Labrenzia sp. PHM005: one gene and its partner. The protein of the gene in region 2 binds, or shares a complex with, the protein of the main gene of each other region. Links are inferred from orthologs where the notes say so. Each region holds a gene or a part of one and is shown on either strand. Other genes may lie near its edges.

The links.
Region 1: the proteins of FJ695_RS20235 (region 2) and dnaN are in contact, whole or in part, in a solved structure (PDB 1OK7), measured with the Escherichia coli proteins. The link is inferred for Labrenzia sp. PHM005 from one-to-one orthologs.

The regions. Positions count from the first base shown.
Region 1 is NZ_CP041191.1:473,256-476,565, forward strand. Bases 3-2,990 are described here. They hold dnaN (DNA polymerase III subunit beta), read left to right. Parts: upstream 3-931; coding sequence 932-2,050; downstream 2,051-2,990. Other genes in these bases: dnaA (chromosomal replication initiator protein DnaA), read left to right, coding at 3-761; recF (DNA replication/repair protein RecF), read left to right, coding at 2,082-2,990. Outside these bases: more of dnaA, read left to right, coding at 1-2; more of recF, read left to right, coding at 2,991-3,218. UniProt on the Escherichia coli protein: Confers DNA tethering and processivity to DNA polymerases and other proteins. Acts as a clamp, forming a ring around DNA (a reaction catalyzed by the clamp-loading complex) which diffuses in an ATP-independent manner freely and bidirectionally along dsDNA.
Region 2 is NZ_CP041191.1:4,477,073-4,480,244, reverse strand. The notes cover bases 323-3,172. They hold FJ695_RS20235 (DNA polymerase IV), read right to left. Parts: upstream 2,472-3,172; coding sequence 1,173-2,471; downstream 323-1,172. Other genes in these bases: FJ695_RS20230 (hypothetical protein), read right to left, coding at 2,520-3,172; FJ695_RS20240 (cell envelope integrity EipB family protein), read left to right, coding at 323-904. Outside these bases: more of FJ695_RS20240, read left to right, coding at 17-322. UniProt on the Escherichia coli protein: Poorly processive, error-prone DNA polymerase involved in translesion repair and untargeted mutagenesis. Copies undamaged DNA at stalled replication forks, which arise in vivo from mismatched or misaligned primer ends.

The DNA of each region.
Region 1 (3,310 bases), 4.0 Mb from region 2 along the record:
TAGCGTTTAAGGAAAACCTGCGCACCATCGACCTCCTCCTGATCGATGACATGCAGTTTCTTCATGGCAAGCAGGTTCAGCAGGAATTCTGCCACACCCTGAACGCCCTGATTGATGGCGCACGCCAGGTGATTGTTGCAGCCGACCGCGCACCGTCTGATCTCGATACATTAGATGACCGCGTCCGTTCGCGGCTGTCTGGCGGTCTTGTAGTCGGCATCCAGGAGCCCGATTTCGTCTTGCGCCGGAATATCCTGGTCTCCCGGGTTGAAGCCGCGCACAAGTCTTACCCGGCTTTCGATGTTCCAGATTCCGTTCTGGATTACATTGCCCGCCACGTCGCATCTTCAGGCCGTGACCTGGAAGGCGCGCTGAACCGCCTGATTGCGCACAATCAGCTGACCAATCAGCCGATTACGCAGGAAATGGCGGAAATGACCCTGCGCGATCTGGTCCGCTCCAGTGAGCCGCGCCGGGTGAAAATCGAAGACATCCAACGGGTTGTCTCCAAGCACTATAATGTGACCAAGGCAGACCTTCTGTCCGCCCGCCGTACCCGCACGATCGTTCGCCCGCGGCAGATCGCAATGTATTTGGCAAAGGTCATGACACCACGGTCGCTGCCGGAAATCGGCCGCCGCTTTGGAAACCGTGACCACACAACAGTGTTGCATGCAGTCCGCAAAATCGAAGAAATGGCCCGTGCAGACTACGCGCTGGCGCAAGAAATCGAGCTTCTGAAGCGCATGCTGGACGCCTAAGACAAATAGACTGCCTTTTCAGCGAGAATTGGGGGCGTTCCAAGCGGACGCCCCCTTGCTTTTAGAGCCCGTTGAGGGCAGTGTCTTTCCCCCGCTCCCTTGCCGGAGCCTGAGAAAATCCTTGTTTGCCGGGTGTTCTATCCGGCGTTTCACGAGTACGGATGTAACGTATGAAAGCGACCCTCGAGCGGACCGACCTCCTCAAGTCCTTGACCCATGTTCACCGGGTGGTCGAACGCCGGAATACAATTCCGATCCTCTCCAACGTGTTGCTGCGCGCTGATGGCGGCGCCTTGAACCTGAAGGCAACCGATCTGGATCTAGAGATCGTTGAAACCGTTCCGGCCATGATCGAAATGCCGGGTGCCACCACCGTTCCAGCCCACATGTTTTATGACATCGTGCGCAAACTGCCGGAAGGCTCACAGGTTGTTCTGGAAACCACCGGCGACGACACCACTTTGGAAATCCGTGCCGGGCGCTCAAAGTTCACGCTTCAGATGTTGCCGGAAACGGACTTTCCCGATCTGACAGCCGGTGAGTTCAGCCACGGCTTTACCTTGAGTGCTGCCGACATTCGCAAGCTGATCGATACGACCCAGTTTGCGATCTCGACCGAAGAAACCCGCTATTATCTGAATGGTATTTACCTGCACACGGTCGACGCGAGCAATGGTCAACAATTCCGCGCAGTCGCTACAGACGGTCACCGGCTCGCCCAAGCCGAAGTTACCGCCCCATCCGGTTCATCCGGCATGCCGGGTATCATCGTGCCGCGTAAAACGGTTGGCGAAATCCAGAAACTTCTGGAAGATCCGGAAGCCGATGTTCAAGTCGAGCTGTCTGATACCAAGATCCGTATTACCACCGACACCATTGTTCTGACGTCCAAACTGATCGATGGAACGTTCCCGGACTATGGCCGGGTAATTCCGCAAGGCAACGACAAGGAAATGCGCGTTGACCGGGACGAGTTTAAAGAAGCCGTCGACCGCGTCTCAACGATCTCCTCTGAGCGCGGCCGTGCCGTCAAGATTTCGCTCGGCGATGGCCGTATGGTGCTGACCGTCAACAACCCGGATTCCGGCAGCGCGACAGAAGAGCTGGCGGTTGAATACGATTCTGACCCGCTCGAGATTGGCTTCAACTCCCGCTATCTGCTCGACATCGCCAACCAGCTCAGCAGCGACACCGCCCTGTTCCGGCTGGCCGATTCCGGCTCCCCAACCCTCATTCAGGACAACACGGTCGATGATTGCCTGTTCGTTCTGATGCCGATGCGGGTTTAAGCTGCGGCGTTAACATCAACGGAAGCTGGGTATGACTGAGTACCGGTCGGCACGCCTGACCCGCCTGACATTGACCGGCTTCCGCAACTATGCCGCCCTGTCGATCGATCTGTCGGCAAAGATGGTGGCCTTTGTCGGCGCGAATGGTGCCGGTAAAACAAATATTCTCGAAGCAATTTCGTTTTTGACCGCCGGCCGCGGATTGCGGCGGGCGGCCCTCGCCGACATTGCCCGTAAAGGCGGCAACGGCAGCTGGAGCGTTGCAGCCAAAATCCTACTCGACGGCATCGAAAGCAGCCTCGGCACCGGCGCCACCACGGGTGTGCCTGGCCGAAAAGTTCGGATCGACGGCGAGGATATGCGCTCATCCGAAAGTCTTTTGGATTACATGCGGGTTTTATGGCTGGTTCCAGCAATGGACGGCCTGTTCACCGGTCCGGGTTCTGACCGCCGCCGATTTCTTGACCGCCTGACACTGGCTATCGACCCAGCGCACGGACGGCGGGTCAGTGATTTTGAAAGCGCCTTGCGCCAGCGAAACAAGCTGCTGGATCAAGGTGCCTCGGACGCTTATTTGAGTGCACTGGAATTGCAAGTCGCAAGTTTGGGGACGGCCGTTTCCCTCGCGCGCCAGGAAACCGTTGGCTTGTTGCGGCAAATGATTTCTGACCAGCCGTTGGAAGGCTCAACTTTTCCACAAGCCAGCCTCTCGCTTGAAGGTGCTTTTGAAGCGGAAATGCTCGAAATGAGCGCGTCTGATCAAGAGGACCACTACTGCCGGCTTTTGGAGCAGGGCCGGCCTCGCGACAGGGCCGCTGGACGAACCCTCTCTGGCCCGCATTTGAGCGACCTGAAAGTCCGCCACGCCGCCAAGGACATGCCCGCCTCACAATCTTCCACCGGAGAACAAAAGGCACTTCTGATCGGCCTTGTTTTGGCGCATGCCGAACTCACAGCAAAGGTCTCTGGATTGACCCCGGTGCTGTTGCTCGACGAGGTCGCAGCACATCTCGATCCGGCCCGGCGCGCGGCCCTTTTTGCAAAGCTAGAGTCGCTTGGAGGCCAGGTCTTTATGACCGGGACAGACAGAGCTTTATTCGATGCACTTCCCGCTCAGTCTGAGGTCTTTGAAGTTGGCAATGACAAGGCGCACCTGAGCGGCGTGTGACAGCCCCATAAATCCGCCTGAATCATATGGTTTTCCACTATATTCCCACTGTGGAACTGCTTGCAGCCCGTGGGTGGTTTGAACGCCCGTTG
Region 2 (3,172 bases):
GCGGTCATGAGGTTTGATGATGCAGCGTCTTTTTCGAAACAGGGCTTTTCTTGGCGGTCTTCTGGTTATTGGCGCTCCCATCTCCACTGTCTTTTCTTTTGGCACGGTGAACCAAGCCGCGGCGCAGATTGCCGGTGTACCATTGGCCCAGCATCGCGCCGTCTATGATATGAAGCTTGCTGATTCACTGCAGCAATCCGGCATTGCCGGCCTCAGCGGCCGGATGGTCTATGAGTTTTCCGGCGATGCCTGCGACGGTTACAGCGTCAACTTCCGGTTTGTAACCCAATTCCAAGATGTCAACGGTGGCTTACAAGTGACCGACTTGCAGACCACCTCGTTTGAAGATGCCGGTGCAGAAAACTATCAATTCCTGTCCAAGACTTATGTGGACCAAAAACTGGTTGAATCCAGCCGGGGGGCAGCACGTCTTGAATCGGGGTTGAAAGCTATTGATCTAAAAGAACCAACGGAAAAGACGCTTGAAATCGGAAAGGACGTTCAGTTTCCGACCGAACATCTTATGAGCATTCTCAATGCTGCCCGGACCGGCGGCCATTTTACGGCCAGTGACATTTATGACGGTGCCGAGACCGGCGATAAGGTATTTGCAACAACGGCAGTCATTGGCGCGAAGGCGGTCGGAGAAGTGCCGGAAATCGACGGCAAACGCGAGGAGACATTAGATGCTATCGCATCCTGGCCGGTCACGGTTGCCTACTTCGACCCCTCCCAAGACGAGGGCAATGGCGAGCAGACACCGGTCTATCAATTGTCCTTCCGCCTGTTTGAAAACGGGATCAGCGACAAGCTGGTTCTCGATTATGGCGATTTCAAACTCGCCGGCACTATGACGGCGCTGGAGCTGCACGATCACACCAGTCAATCGAATTGCGGTAACTGAAGTTTAGAGCACCGGGCGAAAACGTGGAAGCGTTTGACCCGTCTCATTGGTTTGCTGGCAAGGCGGGGCGCCCGCAGTGGTGCTGGCACCATAAGGGCGGGCCAACGTAGGCCAGCGGACTCATGAGACGAGGCCCTTTGGGTGACTTTGGCCGGCCCACCGGCTGCGTTGCATATCTTGCCCGATGCCCCGCATCGCGCTGCGTGCTGCGCCTTACCGGATAGACCGGCCAAAGCCATCAAACGGTTCCACGTTTACGCCCGGCGCTCTAGTTATCTTCAGCAGCTTTCCGCGCTTGTTTTGCAGCGTGGGTAAGGCCAAGTTCGACAGCGGATTTTCCGAATTTGCCGCGCAACTTGTCGATGGCAAGTTCTGCTTTTTTCCGCCGCCCAGCGGTGGCATCGAGCAGGTCCTCCGGATCGGCCTGGGAAGCGTCAGACAAGTCGCTGACGCCGATTCCGATCAGCCGGAAGCGCCTGCCGTCGGTTTCGGCATCCAGAAGTGCAATTCCAGCGTCGAAAATCTTGTCGGCCAGCTGAGTTGGGTCGGTGAGGTGGCGCGCGCGGGTGATTGTCTTGAATTCCGCTGTCTTCAATTTCAGCGTGATGCCCCGGCCAGCGAGGTCCGCTTTTTTGAGCCGGAACGACACTTTTTCTGACAGATCCCGCAGAATTGGTTTCAAAACCTCAAAGTCGGATATGTCTGTTCGAAAGGTGGTTTCGGTCGAGACGCTCTTGGCTCCGCGCGACGGGGTGACATCCCGGCTGTCGTCACCGTGCGACAGCTTTGCCAGCCTCAGGCCGATAGAACCATATTTCCGAGCGAGCGTATTGGCTTCCATCACTTGCAGTTGCCCGATGGTGCGGATGCCGTCCCGTTCCAGTTTCTTTTGAAACACCTTGCCGACGCCCCAGATTTTGCCGACTGGCATCGGAGCCAGACGGTCTTTGGCTTCTGCCGCGCCGATGACCGAAAATCCACGTGGCTTTTCCAAGTCCGACGCCAGCTTGGCGAGGAATTTGTTCGGCGCCAAGCCAACGCTTGCGGAAATGCCGATGTCATTTTCAATATCACGGACAAATTTCGCCAAAGTTTCGGCAACAGTTGCGTGATGCAGGCGTTCTGTACCGGTCAGATCAAGAAAGGCCTCATCAATGGAGATCGGTTCAACGAGCGGTGTCAGAGCCTGCATGCGTTGACGGATTTCCTTGCCCACCTTGGAGTATTTTTCCATGTTCGGCTTGATCACGACCGCGTCCGGGCATGCCTCCATCGCCTTGAACATAGGCATAGCAGAGCGCACACCGGAAATGCGGGCGATGTAACAGCAGGTCGAGACAACACCGCGCTGGCCACCGCCGACAATGACGGGCTTGTCCTGCAGATCCGGATTGTCCCGCTTTTCGACGGATGCGTAAAACGCGTCACAGTCGATGTGAGCGATCGATAGCTGATCGAGTTCAGGATGGTTCAACAGGCGCGGGCTGCCACAACGCGGACACCGGGCGGCCTGACCGGGCAGCCGGGTCCCACAATCCCGGCACAGCGCTTTCAGCTCTTTTGTCATTGGCTCACGCGGTCATACAAAGGCGAAGATCCGGCCGTTGCAGCAAAGCTATAAGATAGCCTCGATAAAGCGGCATGTCTCGCGCCAGTCACCTGTTAGAAGATCAATATGGGCCTCTGGCTCTACAGATCTAAGAAACCGTTGATCAGCGATGAATTGAATTTGGACGGCGGAGGGCAGGGACGCTTGAACCGAGCGGTGATTGGTTGGGCTGTCGTCAATGAAAACCACGGGATGAGACCGGCCGCCAGAAAGCGCTGCAACAGCTCCGCCTTTGGGGCCGGAATTGGTCAGCACCGGATAAGGGATGCCCAGGCCGCCGAGCAAAGTTTCCCGGGCTGGCTTGTTATGAGTACCGGGTAGGTTGGTCAGAAGGACGATGTCCCATTGCTCCGACAAAGCCGACAGCATCGTATCAGCTTCCGGAACCATGGTTTGATGAGGGCTGACTTCGTCGAAGAACTTGATGAGATGGGTTTTGACTTGGTCGCCAGGTAAGGGGGCGTCGCTGTCATGACGGGCGATGTTTCCCGTCAACCGGTAAGTGTGGTTGAGGAACCGCATCCCGTTTTCCTGAAGATACTCTTCCAGGTGGGCGATCATATGGAGGATGACTTCATCGACGTCGCAGATGATCAAGGGGCGGCTGGACGGTGGCAGCGCGCGAATTTGCGCAAGCACTTCCGGAAGCACAGGTATTG